Regions from separate parts of the Streptomyces sp. NPDC005408 genome, predicted to be linked through region 1. Evidence: riboswitches for the same ligand, from Rfam matches in the RefSeq annotation. Region 1 holds a riboswitch; each other region holds the start of a gene.
The links. A riboswitch is a leader RNA that binds a small molecule or an ion and turns the genes downstream of it on or off. The one in region 1 is predicted to bind thiamine pyrophosphate.
Positions count from the first base shown of each region.

Region 1 (5,497 bases):
CGCGACCAGCTCGTCGAACTCGACGGCGAGCCCCGGCACCAGCGCGGAGGGCGCCGGAATGTCCTCGTTCAGATGGTGGAACAGGACCTGGGCGGGGGTGTCCCCGGAGTGCGGCTTTGAGCCGGTCAGCATCTCGTAGAGGACGACCCCGCAGGCGTACACGTCGGCGCGGGTGTCTGCCGTGCCGTACTCGATCTGCTCCGGAGCGAGATACGAGACCGTGCCCAGCACGGTGCCGGTGGTGTTGGTGACCGAGCCGACCGCGCGTACGAGACCGAAGTCGGCGACCTTGACCCTGCCGTCGTCTCCTATCAGCACGTTCTCCGGCTTCATGTCCCGGTGGACGAACCCGGCCCGGTGGGCCGCGCCGAGCGCGGCCAGCACGGGCTCCATGATGTCGAGCGCGGCCCGCGGCTGAAGGGCCCCGCGCTCGCGCAGTACGTCGCGGAGTGTGCAGCCCGCGACGTACTCCATGGCCAGATAGACGTACGCACCCTCGGCGCCCTGGTCGAAGACCCCGACCACATTGGGGTGGGCGAGGCGCGCCACGGACTTGGCCTCGCGGATGAAGCGCTCCACGAACGAGGCGTCGGTGGCGAGGGCGGGGTGCATCACCTTGAGCGCGAGCACCCGGTCGAGTCGGGTGTCGACGGCCCGGTAGACCGTGGCCATACCGCCGACTGCGATGCGTGCGTCGACGCGGTAGCGGCCGTCGAGCACCTGCCCGACGAGGGGGTCCTTGAGGGTCGTATCCACGCGGGAGATTCTACGAGTCATGACCGACAGGCCCGACGCACCGGGGTGGGACCGGAGCCGTACTGCAGCCGAGCTGTGACAGCCCGGGCCTTCCGGGGGCGCTGCCCCCGGACCCCAGCACCTCAAACGCCGGCGGGGCTTGATTTTCCCCACCCCGCGCAGCGGTCAGAACGCCGGGCGTTCCGGGTCCAGCGCCGCCCGGCCCTCGTGCGGGGAGGACGCTTCCGCGAAGTGCCGGCGCGGAATGCGTCCCGCCCGCCGCGCCAAGCGTCCCGCCTCCACCGCGTGCCGCATCGCCTCCGCCATCAGCACCGGCTCCTGCGCCCGCGTGACCGCCGACGCCAGCATCACCGCCCCGCAGCCCAGCTCCATCGCGAGTGCGGCGTCGGACGCCGTACCCGCCCCGGCGTCCAAAATGACCGGCACGCGCGCGTGCTCGACGATCAGCTGGAAGTTGTGGGGGTTGCGAATGCCCAGGCCGGAGCCGATCGGTGAGCCCAGCGGCATGATCGCCGCGCAGCCCACGTCCTCCAGCTTCCGGGCGAGCACGGGGTCGTCATTGGTGTACGGCAGCACGGTGAAGCCGTCGTCGACCAGTGTCTCGGCCGCCTCCAGCAGCTCGATCGGATCGGGCAGCAGCGTCCGCTCGTCCGCGACGACTTCGAGCTTGATCCAGTCCGTGCCGAGCGCCTCACGCGCGAGGCGGGCGGTCAGGACGGCCTCTCCGGCCGTGAAGCAGCCCGCCGTATTGGGCAGGACGCGGATGTTCAGCTTCTCCAGGACGGACAGCACGGAGCCCTGAACGGTGGGGTCGAGGCGGCGCATCGCGACCGTCGTGAGTTCGGTGCCGCTCGCGACGAGGGAGCGTTCGAGGATGTCGAGGCTGGGCGCCCCGCCCGTACCCATGATCAGCCGGGAGTTGAACGTGGTGTCGCCGATGGTGAGACGGTCGTCTGCCATGGCTGCTCAGCCTCCCTGCACGGCGGTGAGGACTTCGACCCGGTCGCCGTCGCCGAGGACCGTGCCGGACCACTGACTGCGTGGCACGACCGCCTCGTTGAGGGCGGCGGCGACCCCGGACGGAGCGGCGCTGAGGTCGGCGACCAGGCTGTCCAGGGTCGTTCCGGTGGCGAGTTCACGCGTCTCGCCGTTGACGGAGACGTTCATACGGGCTGCTCCAGACGTACGGGAGAGAAACGGCGCGGGGTGAAGGCGCGTGCCTCGTCCGGCAGCGCGCCGCTGACCAGCAGTTCGGCCATCACATCGCCGGTGACGGGGGTCAGCAGCACCCCGTTGCGGTAGTGGCCGGTGGCCAGATGCAGACCGGGCAGGGCACTCGGGCCCAGCAGCGGCGCATTGTCGGGAGAGCCGGGGCGCAGCCCCGCGCGGGTCTCGGTGAGCGGAAGCTCGGTGATGCCGGGCACCAGTTCGTGCGCGTCGCGCAGCAGCTCGTAGACCCCGCCGGCGGTGACCGTTCTGTCCCAGCCGAGCTCCTCGCTCGTCGCTCCGACGACCAGCTCGCCGTTCTCGCGCGGCACCAGATAGACATCGCTGCCGCGCACGACCGCCCGCACGGTCCGGGAGAGGAAGGGTGCGTACGCGGGCGGCACGGTCAGCCGCAGGACCTGGCCCTTCACCGGCCGTACCGGAGGCAGCACATCCGCCGGTACGCCGCCGAGCCTGCCGCTCAGACTGCCGCCCGCCAGGACGACCTGGTCCGCCGTGAGCTCCTCGCCGTCCGTCAGCACGGCTCCGGCCGCCCGGTCCCGTACCACCGAAAGCCGCTCGGCCCAGCCGCGGTGGAAGATCACCCCGGCGCGTTCGCAGGCCTTCACCAGCGCCCCTGCCAGCCGCCGGGGATCGACCTGGTGGTCGCCGTCCACCCGCAGACCCCCGCGTACGCCGGGCGCCAGCATCGGCTCGAGTCGCCTGCATTCGCGCCCGCTCAGCCACTCCGACTCCAGGCCGGACCGGCGTTGCAGGGCATGCAGTTCACGCAGGTGCGCCCGGTCGTCGGCGTCGAGCGCGACGGCGAGCGTGCCGCACGCGCGGTAGCCCACCGACTGCCCGCTCGCCTCCTCCAGCTCGGCGACGAAGTCCGGATAGCGGCGTGCGGATTCGAGATTGAGACCGAGGAGTGTCTGCTCGCCGTAGTGCAGCTCGGTGACGGCGGCGAGCATGCCCGCGGCGACCTGTGCGGCCCCGCCGCCCGGCTCGGGATCGGCGAGCGCGACCCGCAGTCCGCGCTGCGCCGCGCGCCAGGCCGTGACCAGGCCGATGATTCCGCCCCCGATGACGAGGACGTCTGAAGTGCGCGTTTCGGAAATACGCGACATGGGCGTCCAGCCCCTCCCTTCGCCGGCATGACCCGGATCAGGTTCGTACGGTCGGAGGCCGTCCAGCCTCCCTCTCAGCCCGGTGCGTCCGGGCTCCCGCGAGTGCCTTACGGTGGCCACCCTAACCCCCGCCCTCAACTCGCAGTAAGGGAGCCGACGCTGTGGCACGGTCGCTCGACGGTCTTGTCCTCTCGCCGGTCGCCGACCAGGCTCCGGGCCAGGTGGGCACCCGCACCCGCTTCACGTACCACGAGCGGGACGGCCGGATCTGGGCCGATTACGAGGGTGGCGACGTGGTGCGCGGCCATCTCGTGGGGACGCGGGAGGGTGACCGCCTCGACTTCCGCTACGTACAGCTGAAGACGGACGGCGGGACGTCGTCCGGGCACTGTGTCTCCGCCGTGGTCGAGCTGGAGGACGGACGGCTGCGCCTGGAGGAGAGCTGGGAGTGGGAGTCCCAGGAGGGCAGCGGGACGAGCGTTGTCGAGGAACTGGTTTCCTGACGGGCCGTCAGATGCGTAAGGTTGACGGGTGAGCGATCAGCAGAACCCCGAGCAGCAGCCGGCGCACGCAGCGAAGACGCACGACGCACGGCGCGTGGTCGTCGTCGGCGCGGGAATGGCCGGAGTGCAGACCGCCGTGGCCCTGCGCGAGCAGGGCTTCACCGGACCGGTCACCCTGATCGGCGCCGAGCCCCACCAGCCGTACGACAGACCGCCGCTCTCCAAGGCGATCCTGCTCGGCAAGGCAGAGGGCTCGGCCTTCGAGGTCGACTTCGAGGCGCTCGCCATCGAGCTGCGGCTGGGCTGCGAAGTGCTCGGCGTACGCTCCGATGCCCATGAGCTGGACACCGAGGCGGGAGCCTTCCCGTACGACGTCCTGGTCATCGCCAGCGGCGCCGAGCCGATCACGCTGCCGGGCACCGAGGGTGTGCCCGGAGTCCATCTGCTGCGCACCCTCGACGACGCCGCACGGCTGCGCCCCGTCATCGCCCAGCAGCACGACATGGTGGTCGTCGGCGCGGGCTGGATCGGCGCGGAATTCGCCACGGCCGCCCGCGAGGCAGGCTGCGCGGTCACCGTCGTCGAGGCGGCCGACCGCCCCCTCGCGGGCGCCCTGCCCGCCGAGGTCGCCGCCCCGATGACCGACTGGTACGCGGAGTACGGCACCGAACTGATCACCCACGCGCGCGTGGCCGCCATCGAACCCGGCAGGGTGATCCTCGCGGACGGCCGTGAGCTCGCGGCCGGAGCCGTGGTCGTCGGCATCGGCGCACGCCCCGCCACGGGCTGGCTGGCCGGTTCCGGCATCGCGCTCGGCCCGGACGGCGCAATCACCGCCGACGAGCATCTGCGCACCTCTCTGCCCGATGTGTACGCGGTCGGCGACTGCGCCTCCTTCCCGTCCGGCCGCTACGGCCGGCGGCTGCTCGTGCACCACTGGGACAACGCCCTGCAGGGGCCACGCACGGTGGCCGCCAATGTGATCGCGAGCGGCCTCGGGCAGCCGCCGCAGGTCTACGACCCTGTGCCGTACTTCTGGTCCGAACAGTTCGGCCGCTTCGTGCAGTACGCGGGTCACCATTCCGCCGCCGACACGATGGTGTGGCGCGGCGATCCGGCGGGCGCCGCCTGGACGGTGCTCTGGCTGCGCGAGGGCTCCCTGGTCGCCCTTCTCGCCGTCGGCAGGGCCCGCGACCTGATGCAAGGGCGCAAGCTCATCCTGTCCGGCGCACGGCTGGATCCGGACCTCGCCGCGGACCCCTCCGTGCCTCTGAAAGCGGCGGCTGTGGCGTAGTCCTGCCAGGGTCCGGCTACCGACTGTCAGTCCGGGATGGCAGGCTTGTCCTGTGACCGAGATTGACGCAAAGATCGATGCTCTCGTCCCCGCCTGGCTCCACCTTCCCGACATCGCGGAAATGCTCGATGTCGAGGTGACACGCGTACGGCAGCTGGTCAAGGAAGGCCAGCTGATCGCCGTGCGCCGTGGTGAGAACCGGGCGCTTCAGGTGCCTGCCGCCTTCATCGACGGCAACAAGGTGGTCAAGGGTCTCGCCGGGACCCTGACGCTCCTGAGGGACGACGGCTTCACCGACGAAGAGATGCTGGAGTGGCTCTTCACTCCCGACGCGACCCTGCCGGGCACGCCCGCGCAGGCGCTCAGCGAGAATCGCGGCACGGAGGTGAAGCGCCGGGCCCAGGCGCTCGCCGTCTGACAAGACACCACCACGCGGTGTGCGGGAGGCGGCCGAGCGCCGCCGCCCGCACACCGCCGACCCAACGGGGGGATACACCCATGTCCACGGCTCGTGAGCTGCTGTCCGACGCCCGGCTCTATCTCTGCACGGACGCCCGGAAGAAGCAGGGCGACCTCGCCGCCTTCCTCGACGCCGTGCTCTCCTCCGG
Region 1 is NZ_JBEXEX010000031.1:36,455-41,951, reverse strand. It holds gene pknB (Stk1 family PASTA domain-containing Ser/Thr kinase) at 1-756, opposite strand, end outside; gene ABZS64_RS25685 (thiazole synthase) at 922-1,716, opposite strand; gene thiS (sulfur carrier protein ThiS) at 1,723-1,923, opposite strand; gene thiO (glycine oxidase ThiO) at 1,920-3,092, opposite strand; TPP riboswitch at 3,090-3,202, opposite strand; gene ABZS64_RS25670 (hypothetical protein) at 3,254-3,595, shown strand; gene ABZS64_RS25665 (FAD-dependent oxidoreductase) at 3,711-4,889, shown strand; gene ABZS64_RS25660 (Rv2175c family DNA-binding protein) at 4,942-5,307, shown strand; gene thiE (thiamine phosphate synthase) at 5,388-5,497, shown strand, end outside.

Region 2 (5,497 bases), on a different contig from region 1:
GACGTGAACCCCTCTTCCAAACCCCGAGCAGCGTCAACCGCCATGCCCGAACCAGCTCCCCTTAGTCGCGCGCGATCAACCGACGCACGAGTACGGGCGACCAACCCGACGTGCACCGGACACGGCATCGACGGTATCGGTGAGTAGGGAGCAAAGACGAGAGGAGGCCTATACGACTCTGGGCCCTCAGAGAGGGCACTTGCCGGAGATTCCTCGACTTCCGGAACGTTCCCGCAGCGATGTCCTGGAGCGATGCGCCCTCAGCCGCCGCACCGCCAAACCGCTCCGTGATGCTTTTGGCCATCCCGCGTGGAACGTGAGCCTCAGTGAGGATCACCCACCAGCGCCGCGGTCAGCCATCGGTACCTACATCGCGAGTACCAGTTGAGACAACCCTCCGGCAAACGGCGTATTGCCTGGATACCCTGCACTCGTGAGCGACAAATCTGACATCCCTATGGTTTCTCCCATAGGTGCAGCCATCGCGAGGCGTGCCGTAGCACCGCTGGTCGAGCGTCTGAACGAGCAGATGCGGCAGGCAGTGGCACCGTTGGTAGAGATGCAGAGCGAGCAACTCCGCCAAGCCATGGAGCCACTGCTCGAACACCTAAAGGAGCAAACTCGTCAAGCCATGGCGCCCATCAGTGAAGCCATGGCTGAACAGACAAGGCAAGCGATGGCACCCATCAGGATGGCTTTCGAGGATCAACTGAGAGGGCTGGTCCCACCGGTCCGTCTGGCCGAGATCCTGCTCGTCAGTCAACGGGCAATGTCCGTGATCCCAGACTCTCGATGGAGAGGCCTGTTCGACGAACTTCAGCCGCAGCTCTCCTTCGTTTCAAGTGCCGCGTGGAGGCACGCGCTGGATGACTACCGCAGCGCGGATCCCAACAGCGTTGAACGCCTGATTGCGAAGCAGACGCCCTCGACTGGAGCCTCCCCAATCGGCGATGAGTTGGCCGAAGGAGTTCATGACATAACTGCACCGCTGTTGGAGCGCACCCCAGAAGGCGGTGACCACCCTGGCGTAGAGGGCAGTTGGCACAGCCTCATCACGCCGATGAATGTGATCGTGGTCATGGCCGTGTTGTACGCATTGGCGGCCACCGCGCTCTCGGTAGTGGTGCCAGACAGCGACGTGGTCAAGCGGCTGAACGGTGCCGATACCCACTTCGCTCTCGCCCTTGCGCTGCTCGCATACATCGACGGCAGAGACAGGGACCGGTGAGACGAGGCGACCCGCGCCGGGCGATGCCCCGATCACCCGAGGCATCGCCGTCCACTGGATCTCAGTCGGCGAGCGGCAGGTAGACCCGATTCCCCGCCTCCGCGAACTCCTTCGACTTCCGGAGCATCCCCTCAGCAACCTCCTCGGCCGTCGCCCCCGCGGCCGCAGTACCGCCAAACTGCTCTGTGATGCTTTGGCTAATCTTCATGCTGCAGAACTTCGGACCGCACATCGAGCAGAAGTGCGCGGTCTTCGCCGGCTCGGCCGGCAGCGTCTCGTCGTGGAACTCCCGTGCCGTGTCCGGGTCGAGGGCCAGATTGAACTGGTCCTCCCACCGGAACTCGAAACGGGCGTCGGACAGCGCGTCGTCCCACTCCTGCGCGCCCGGGTGCCCCTTGGCGAGATCGGCCGCATGAGCGGCGATCTTGTAGGTGATGACGCCGGTCTTCACGTCGTCGCGGTTGGGCAGGCCCAAGTGCTCCTTGGGCGTGACGTAGCAGAGCATCGCGGTGCCCCACCAGGCGATCATCGCCGCCCCGATGCCGGAGGTGATGTGGTCATACGCCGGGGCCACGTCCGTCGTGAGCGGGCCGAGCGTATAGAACGGGGCCTCCTCGCAGATCTCCTGCTGGAGGTCGATGTTCTCCTTGATCTTGTGCATCGGGACGTGACCAGGTCCTTCGATCATCGTCTGCACATTGAAACGCTTGGCGATCGAGTTGAGTTCCCCGAGTGTGCGCAACTCGGCGAACTGCGCCTCGTCGTTGGCGTCCGCGATCGAGCCGGGCCGAAGACCGTCGCCGAGCGAGTACGTCACGTCGTACGCGGCGAGGATCTCGCAGAGCTCCTCGAAGTTCTCGTAGAGGAACGACTCCTTGTGGTGCGCCAGGCACCACGCCGCCATGATCGATCCGCCGCGCGAGACGATGCCCGTCTTGCGGTTGGCGGTCAGCGGGACGTACGGCAGCCGCACACCCGCGTGGACGGTCATGTAGTCGACGCCCTGCTCGGCCTGCTCGATGACCGTGTCCTTGTAGATCTCCCAGGTCAGCTCTTCGGCCTTGCCGTCGACCTTCTCGAGCGCCTGGTAGAGCGGCACGGTGCCGATCGGCACGGGGGAATTGCGCAGCACCCACTCGCGGGTGGTGTGGATGTTGCGGCCGGTGGAGAGGTCCATGACCGTGTCCGCGCCCCAGCGCGTGGCCCAGGTCATCTTCTCGACCTCCTCCTCGATGGAGGAGGTGACCGCGGAGTTGCCGATGTTGGCGTTGACCTTCACCAGGAACCGCTTGCCGATGATCATCGGCTCGATCTCCGGGTGGTTGACGTTGGCCGGCAGGACGGCCCGGCCCGCGGCGATCTCCTCGCGTACGACCTCGGGGGAGACGTTCTCGCGGATCGCGACGTACTCCATCTCGGGCGTGATCTCGTCACGACGGGCGTACGCGAGCTGCGTCACCGCCTGTCCGTCGCGGCCCCGGCGGGGCTGGCGCGGACGGCCGGGGAAGACCGCGTCGAGGTTGCGCAGACCGCCCCTCGGCGAGGTGTGCTTGATCCCGTCGTCCTCGGGGCGGACCGGGCGGCCCGCGTACTCCTCGGTGTCGCCACGGCCGATGATCCAGTTCTCCCGCAGCGGCGAAAGTCCGCGGCGGACGTCGGTCTCGACGTTCGGATCGGTGTACGGGCCGGACGTGTCGTACAGCGTCACGTCCTTGCCGTTGGTGAGGTGCACCTGGCGGACCGGCACCCGGAGGTCGGGGCGCGAACCCTCGACGTATCCCTTGTGCCAGCCGATGGACTTCCCGGCCTCGGGCTGATTCGAGGCAGGCGTGCGTGCGTCCTGAACGGTCATCGTGACCTACTCCCTACGCCGGCATTACCCGGTAACAGGTTCGGCGGTCGGCGCAGCCACTTCCGTACAGTTCGTACGGATTTCAGCGCCCTCTCAGCCCGGTGCTCCGAGCTCCCGCGTGTGCAAAGGTGCCACCACGCTAGCGTCACTTCTGGCGCGCTGAACAGAGGGCCCCCTCGTTCTTGCGATGATCGGTCGGTGACCTCATCGCCGACACCTCCGCCGCAGACGCCCGACCCCCATGGCCACACGCACAGCCATGGGCCCGCCGCGCCCGTCTCGCAGCACCTCCGCAAGGTCATCGCCGCGGTGCTGATTCCTTTCGCCGCGGCCGTCGTCGTCGGCCTGGTCGTGCTCTGGCCGGGTGGCGCCCCCGGCCATGAGCGCACCGGTGTCGGCTTCGACCGGCAGACCGAGCAGGGCAAGGTGGTGCGGGTCGAGAAGGTCAATTGCAAGGACGTGAACGCCGCGCAGGTCCCGCCGACCGGCGACACCTCCACACCCGAGGGACGCGAGGCGGTCAACGCCCAGAAGGGCAGCTGCGGGAAGGCGACGATCAAGGTCACCACCGGCAAGGACAAGGGCCGCACCTTCACCGAGATCGTCCAGCCGGACGCGCCCCGTCAGCTGAGCCAGGGCCAGGGTGTGGTGGTGGCGTACGCCCCCGACGCGCCCCGTGATCTGCAGTACTCAGTGACCGATGTGGACCGCGGCTTCCCGATGGCACTGCTGGCTGGGATCTTCGCGGTCGTGGTGGTGCTGGTGGGGCGGATGCGCGGCGTGATGGCGCTGATCGCGCTCGCCGCATCCTTCGCCGTACTGACTCTGTTCATCCTGCCCGCGATCCTGCAGGGCTCCAATCCGCTGATCGTCGCGGTGGTCGGAGCGAGCGCGATCATGCTGATTGCGCTCTATCTGTGCCACGGGCTCACCGCGCGCACCTCGGTCGCTGTCCTCGGCACGCTGATCTCTCTGCTGCTGATCGGGCTGCTCGGCTCGCTCTTCATCGGCTGGGCGAGTCTGACCGGCAACACCGACGACAGCACCGGCCTGATCCACGGCCTCTATCCGAACATCGACCTGAGCGGTCTGCTGCTGGCGAGCGTCATCATCGGCTCGCTGGGTGTGCTCGACGATGTGACGGTGACCCAGACCTCGGCGGTGTGGGAACTGCACCAGGCGGACCCGGACATGGGCCCGCGGGGGCTCTACCGGGCGGGCATCCGCATCGGCCGGGACCACATCGCGTCCGTCGTCAACACGCTCGTACTGGCCTACGCAGGCGCCGCGTTGCCTCTGCTGCTGCTCTTCTCGATCGCACAGAGCAGCGTGGGAACGGTGGCCAGCAGCGAGCTGGTGGCGACCGAGATCGTACGGACCCTGATCGGGTCGATCGGCCTCGTCGCCTCGGTGCCGGTGACCACCGCCCTCGCGGCGCTGGTGGTCTCCGCCGACCGGCCGGGCCTTTCGGCGGCCGCGGGCAGGGCAGCGCTGAGAGGCGGTAGGGGCCGCCGCCGCAAGAAGTAGGGGGAAGATGGCGGCGGTTGGCGCCGCGGCGGACGATTCCGAAGGCCGCGGCCGCTCAGCCGGCGCTCTCCTCCGCGAGAATGCGCCCGAGCGCCTCTTCGAGATTGCACTCGAAGTCACCGAACGTACGCTCCTGCCCCAGCGGCACCAGCTTGTCCGTGCGGTCGAGGAAGGCCACAAGCGGCGCCGCACTCACCCGGAACAGCGCCCGGTCGCAGCCGACCTGGAGCCGGACGATCACATCGGACAGCCCCTCGGGACGCGTCGGCGCGATGTGCACATCGCCGTCCCCGCTCGGGCCGTTGATGCCGTCCACCAGCAACTCGCGACCGAAGGCCCAGGTCACAGGGGCATCTCCGGGCAGGTGGAAGGTCATCCGGACCGCGTACGGATCCTTCGTCTCGTACCGGAGCTCCACCGGGATCCGGAATGAGAGCTCCTCGGAGACAAGGAAACTCATCAGAACCTCGGCCTGGACCGACTCGCGCATCGTGTACCCCGCATTGGATGAACCAGTGAACGAAAAGCTCGGCAGAAAACGGCCAGGAATGATCCACTATGGCCCTCTTGACGTAATCGTCCAGTACGCACTACCAGATCACAAGGAGTGATTTTTCAGATACTGATAGAGAACGCGAGGGAGCTGAGGAGTCCCCCTATTCCGTTGCGTAGTTGCTCGACCGCAGGGAGCAACCGTCCTTCCTGGTGAAGGGGGAGAGAAATGGCCATCGCCGCGGCGCCGGATCCGGCCGTGATCGGGATTGCGGCACAGACCGTGCCGAGCGCATATTCCTGTCGCTCCACGACTGGTTGCATCCGCTCCATCGAAGCGAGCCGGTCGAGCAACGTGCGACGGTCGCGTACTGAATAGGGAGTCACCGGCTGCACGC
Region 2 is NZ_JBEXEX010000003.1:294,950-300,446, reverse strand. It holds gene ABZS64_RS05345 (aminoglycoside phosphotransferase family protein) at 1-44, opposite strand, end outside; gene ABZS64_RS05340 (hypothetical protein) at 434-1,228, shown strand; gene thiC (phosphomethylpyrimidine synthase ThiC) at 1,290-3,080, opposite strand; TPP riboswitch at 3,074-3,208, opposite strand; gene ABZS64_RS05330 (YibE/F family protein) at 3,279-4,607, shown strand; gene ABZS64_RS05325 (SsgA family sporulation/cell division regulator) at 4,663-5,097, opposite strand; gene ABZS64_RS05320 (helix-turn-helix domain-containing protein) at 5,223-5,497, opposite strand, start outside.
Region 2: another riboswitch for thiamine pyrophosphate. It lies ahead of thiC (phosphomethylpyrimidine synthase ThiC); the one in region 1 lies ahead of thiO (glycine oxidase ThiO).

Region 3 (5,497 bases), on a different contig from region 1:
TCAGCCGTACGGCGACGTGGTTGCCGCGGAACGTACGCCCCTCGACCCTGCACGGCAGCCCGGCAGACGCGTCGTCCAGCCGTACGCCCGCGGGCCGGACCAGCACCTTGCACTCGCCCTGCGTCGAACCGTCCGGAACCGGGATCTTGCCCCACACCGTGTCGGCGGCCGTCCCGCTCACCGTCGCCGCGACGACGTTGTCGAAGCCGAGGAAGCGGGCGACGAACTCGGACGCGGGCCGCTGCCAGACCTCCAGCGGGGTGCCCGCCTGGGCGATCCGGCCGTCCCCCATGACCACGACACGGTCGGCGAGCGCGAAGGCCTCGCCCTGGTCGTGGGTGACGGCGAGGACGGTGGTGCCCAACCGCCCGAACAGCTCGCGCAGTTCGACGACGAGCCGCTCGCGCAGCCCCCGGTCCAGCTGACCCAGCGGCTCGTCCAGCATCAGCAGCCGGGGCTCCGGCGCGAGCGCCCTCGCCAGCGCCACCCGCTGCTGCTCGCCGCCGGAAAGCGAGGCCACGGCCCGGCGCTGAGCGGCCGGCAGCCCGACGAGCTTCAGCAACTCGTTGACGCGGCGCGCCTGTTCGGCCCGGCCGACACCGCGCATCCGCAGCCCGAAGGCGACATTGCCGCCGACGTCACGCTGCGGGAAGAGCTGGTGGTCCTGGAACATCAGGCCGACTCCGCGCCGGTGCACCGGCACCCCTGCCTGGTCGACGCCGGACAGCAGCACCCGTCCGGCGTCGGCGGACTGGAGCCCGGCGACGATCCGCAGCAGCGTGGACTTGCCGCTGCCGCTCGGCCCCACCACGCAGACGATCTCGTGCTCGGCGACCTCCAGGTCCACCGAGTCGAGGGCCGCCCGCGCCCCGAACCGTACGGTCACGTCCTCCAGTCGCAGCAAGGCCATCAGAACTCCCCGGAGGTCTTGTCGGTACGGATGCGTTCGAGGAGCAACAGTGCCGCCGCGCACACCATCATCAGGATCGTCGAAAGGGCCATCGCCTGCCCGTAGTTGAGCTCGCCGGGTCGGCCGAGCAGGCGTGCCACGGCGACCGGCAGCGTCGGATTGTCGGGCCTGGCGATGAAGACGGTCGCCCCGAACTCGCCGAGCGAGACGGCGAAGGCGAACCCCGCCGCAATCAGCAGCGCACGCCGCACCATGGGCAGGTCGACCTCACGCCACACGCGCAGCGGCGAGGCCCCGAGCACGGCAGCGGCCTCGCGCAGCCGCTCGTCGACCGCCCGGAGGACCGGCAGCATGGTCCGTACGACGAACGGGATACCGACCAGTGCCTGCGCCAGCGGTACGAGAATCCACGACGTCCGCAGATCGAGCGGCGGCTTGTCGAGGGTGATCAGAAAACCGAAGCCGACGGTCACCGCGGAGACCCCGAGCGGAAGCATCAGCAGCGCGTCGAACCCGCGCACGAGCCGCCCCGCGCGCCGGGTGAGCGCTGCCGCCGCGAGCCCGCCGACGACCAGTGCGACAGCCGTCGCCGCCAGCGCGTACTGCATCGAGTTCCAGATCGCCTCGATCGGCGGGACGAGGAAGCTGCTGCCCGCATCACCTGTCGAATGCAGGGCCCGGTAGAAGTCGAATCCGTAACCGCCCGGCCCGTCCAACGAGCGTTCGACGAGCACCCCCAGCGGCATCAGGATCAGCAGCAGCACGGTGAGCAGCACCCCGCCGAGCAGCGCCCACTGCCCGGCGCCACGCGGCCTGCGTGCGGTCTGCGCGGGGTCGACCAGTCTCAGCGCGCTCTCCCGCCGCCGCACCATCGACGCGTGAACGGCGAGGATCGCGCCGACGGCGGCGAACTGCACCAGGGTGAGCACGGCCGCCGTCGGCAGATCCAGCAGCTGGGCGGTCTGCCGGTAGATCTCCACCTCAAGCGTGGAGAAAGTCGGCCCGCCGAGGATCTGTACGACGCCGAACGAGGTGAAGGTGAAGAGGAAGACCATCAGGGCGGCCGCGGCGACGGCGGGCCCGAGCGCGGGCAGCGTCACCCGCCGCCAGGCTGCGAGCCGCCCGGCACCCAGCACCCGGGCGGCCTCCTCCTGACGCGGGTCGAGCTGTGACCACAGGCCGCCCACGGTCCGTACGACCACGGCGTAGTTGAAGAAGACGTGTGCGAGCAGAATCGCCCACACGGTGGTGTCCAGCCTGATGCCCCACAGCTCGTCGAGCAGTCCGCCTCGGCCGAGGAGCGCCAGGAACGCGGTCCCCACGACGACGGTCGGCAGCACGAACGGGACGGTCACCACCGCCTTCAGCAGCCGCTTGCAAGGAAAGTCGAAGCGTGCGAAGACATACGCGCCGGGCAGCGCGATCAGCAGCGTGAGCGCGGTGGAGGCGAGGGCCTGCCAGAAGGTGAACCAGAGCACGTGCTGGATGTCGGCGCGGCTCAGCACCTCGCCGATCCGGCCGAACTGCCATACCCCGTCGACCTGGAGGCCGCGGCCGACGATCGAGACGACGGGGTAGGCGAAGAAGACCGCGAAGAACACGACGGGCCCGGCCATCAGCCCGAGCCGCGCCGCATTCCCGCGGACGGACTTCGTTACTTCAGTACGAGCGAGGACCATGACTGGACCCACTGCTCACGGTTCTTGGCGATCTTGTCGGGGGCGACGGTCTCCGGCTTGTCGATGACGGCGCCGAACTTGGTGAACGCCTCGGGCAGCTTCGCGCCCTTGACCACCGGGTAGACGAACATGTTGAGCGGCATGTCCTCCTGGAACTGCTTGGAGATCAGGAAGTCCAGCAGGGCCTTGCCGCCCTCCTCGTTCTTCGCGCCGTTCAGCAAGCCCGCGAACTCCGTCTGGCGGAAGCAGGTTCCGGTCGCGACCCCGGTCGGCGCCCCGGTCGGCTGCGGCTTGGCGAAGACCACCTCGGCCGGCGGGCTGGAGGCGTACGAGACGACGAGCGGCCGGTCCCCCTTGGCCTTCTTGCCGCCGGCGGAACCGGAGAACTCGTTGTTGTACGCCTGCTCCCAGCCGTCGACGACCTTGACGCCGTTGCTCTTCAGCTTCTTCCAGTAGTCCTGCCAGCCGTCCTCGCCGTACTTGCCGACGCTGCCGAGGAGGAAACCGAGGCCGGGCGACGACGTCGCCGCGTTCTCCGTGACCAGCAGGTTCTTGTACTCGGGCTTGATCAGGTCGTCGAAGGACTGCGGCGGCGCCAGCTTCTTGTCGGCGAAGTACTTCTTGTCGTAGTTGACGCAGATGTCGCCGGTGTCGACGGGCGTGACGCGGTGCTTGTCCTTGTCGAGCTGCACCTCGTCGGGCACCTGGTCCAGGCCCTTGGCCTCGTACGGAGTGAACAGATCATTGTCCAGAGCGCGCGAGAGAAGGGTGTTGTCGACGCCGAAGAAGACATCGCCCTGCGGGGAGCCCTTGGTGAGGATCTCCTTGTTGAGGGCGGCGCCCGCGTCACCGCTCTGGAGCAGCTTGACCGTGTAGCCGGTCTCCTTGGTGAACTGCTTCAGTACGGCGGGGGAGGCGACGAACGAGTCGTGGCTGACGAGCGTCACGGTCTTGGACTTCGGGCCGCTGTCGGTCGAGGAGTTCTTGGACTCCCCGCACGCGGCGAGCGTCGAGACGCCGAGCGCGACGGCAATGGTGGAAACCGCCCACTTCTTGGTGGTGCTCACTGAAATTCCTCCTGGAGTGACCAGGAAGAGACGCGGCCCTGCTCACACGGTGTGAGCAGGGCGCAACAGCTTGAGTGGTGACCGAACTTCCTACCCAGAATGACCTGGGCAAGGTTCAGAGGGTCTGCGACCTGACGGCGTCGCACTCTCAGCGCTGTGGCGCTCCCCTGTCGGAATATGCAAATGTTCGAGCCCAGACTACCGCTCGGATGCCGCGAGCTGTCCGCAGGCTCCGTCGATCTCCTGGCCACGGGTGTCCCGGACGGTCACGGGCACACCATGGGCCGCGATCGCCTCCACGAAGGCCTTCTCGTCCTCGGGGCGGGATGCCGTCCACTTCGATCCCGGCGTCGGGTTGAGCGGGATCAGATTGACGTGGACCCGCTTTCCCTTCAGCAGGCGGCCGAGCAGATCGCCCCGCCACGCCTGGTCATTGATGTCCCTGATCAGCGCGTACTCGATGGAGATACGGCGGCCGGACTTCTCCGCGTACTCCCAGGCTGCGTCCAGGACCTCGCGGACCTTCCAGCGTGTGTTGACCGGGACCAGGGTGTCGCGCAGCTCGTCGTCCGGTGCGTGCAGCGAAACGGCGAGACGGCACTTGAAGCCCTCGTCGGCGAGGCGGTGCATCGCGGGCACCAGACCGACGGTCGAGACGGTGATCCCACGCTGCGAGAGTCCGAGACCGTCCGGCTCCGGGTCGGTCAGACGGCGGATGGAGCCGACGACCCGCTTGTAATTGGCGAGCGGCTCGCCCATGCCCATGAAGACGATGTTGGACAGCCTCGCCGGGCCGCCCGGCACCTCGCCGTCGCGCAGGGCGCGCATGGCGTCGACGATCTGGTGCACGATCTCGGCGGTCGACAGATTCCGGTCGAGACCCGCCTGCCCGGTGGCGCAGAACGGACAGTTCATCCCGCAGCCGGCCTGCGAGGAGATGCACATCGTCACCCGGTCCGGGTAGCGCATGAGCACGGACTCGACGAGCGTGCCGTCGTGCAGCCGCCACAGGGTCTTGCGGGTGGTGTCGTCGTCGCACGAGATGTGCCGAACGACCGACATCAGGTCGGGCAGCAGCTCGGAAGCGAGCTTCTCGCGCGCGGCCGCGGGGATGTCGGTCCACTGGGCGGGGTCGTGGGCATACCGCGCGAAGTAGTGCTGCGAGAGCTGCTTGGCGCGAAACGGCTTCTCGCCGATCGCGGCGACGGCGTCCTTGCGCTCGGCGGGCGTGAGGTCGGCAAGGTGCCGCGGGGGCTTCTTGGCTCCGCGGGGCGCGACGAAAATGAGTTCTCCGGGCTTGGGCATGGTCCTACCAGTGTCGCAGAGATACGAAGAGGGGTTCGCCGCCCTGTGGACAACGAACCCCTCACGTCAAACGCGCAGGTCAGCCGGACCCGACGAAGATCACCATCAGCAGCCACACCACCGGAGCGGTGGGCAGCAGCGAGTCGAGACGGTCCATGATGCCGCCGTGTCCCGGCAGCAGCGTGCCCATGTCCTTGATGCCGAGATCCCGCTTGATCATCGACTCGCCCAGGTCGCCGAGCGTCGCACTGGCCGCGACCGCGAAGCCGAGCAGCAGACCCTGCCACCAGGTGCCGTCGTCGATCACGAACTCCATGAGCAGCGCGCCCGCCACCATCGCGAACGCCACCGCGCCGACCAGGCCCTCGCGGGTCTTCCCGGGGCTGATGCGCGGCGCGAGCTTGTGCTTGCCGAAGCGCCAGCCGACGGCGTACGCACCCGTGTCGCTCACCACGGTCAGCACCAGGAAGGTGAGCACCCGCTGCGGCCCGTCGTCGGCGGTGAGCATCATCGCGACGAACGTCGCCAGGAACGGC
Region 3 is NZ_JBEXEX010000016.1:79,866-85,362, reverse strand. It holds gene ABZS64_RS17620 (ABC transporter ATP-binding protein) at 1-910, opposite strand, end outside; gene ABZS64_RS17615 (iron ABC transporter permease) at 910-2,526, opposite strand; gene ABZS64_RS17610 (thiamine ABC transporter substrate-binding protein) at 2,565-3,656, opposite strand; TPP riboswitch at 3,726-3,835, opposite strand; gene rlmN (23S rRNA (adenine(2503)-C(2))-methyltransferase RlmN) at 3,855-4,961, opposite strand; gene ABZS64_RS17600 (phosphatidate cytidylyltransferase) at 5,041-5,497, opposite strand, start outside.
Region 3: another riboswitch for thiamine pyrophosphate. It lies ahead of ABZS64_RS17610 (thiamine ABC transporter substrate-binding protein); the one in region 1 lies ahead of thiO (glycine oxidase ThiO).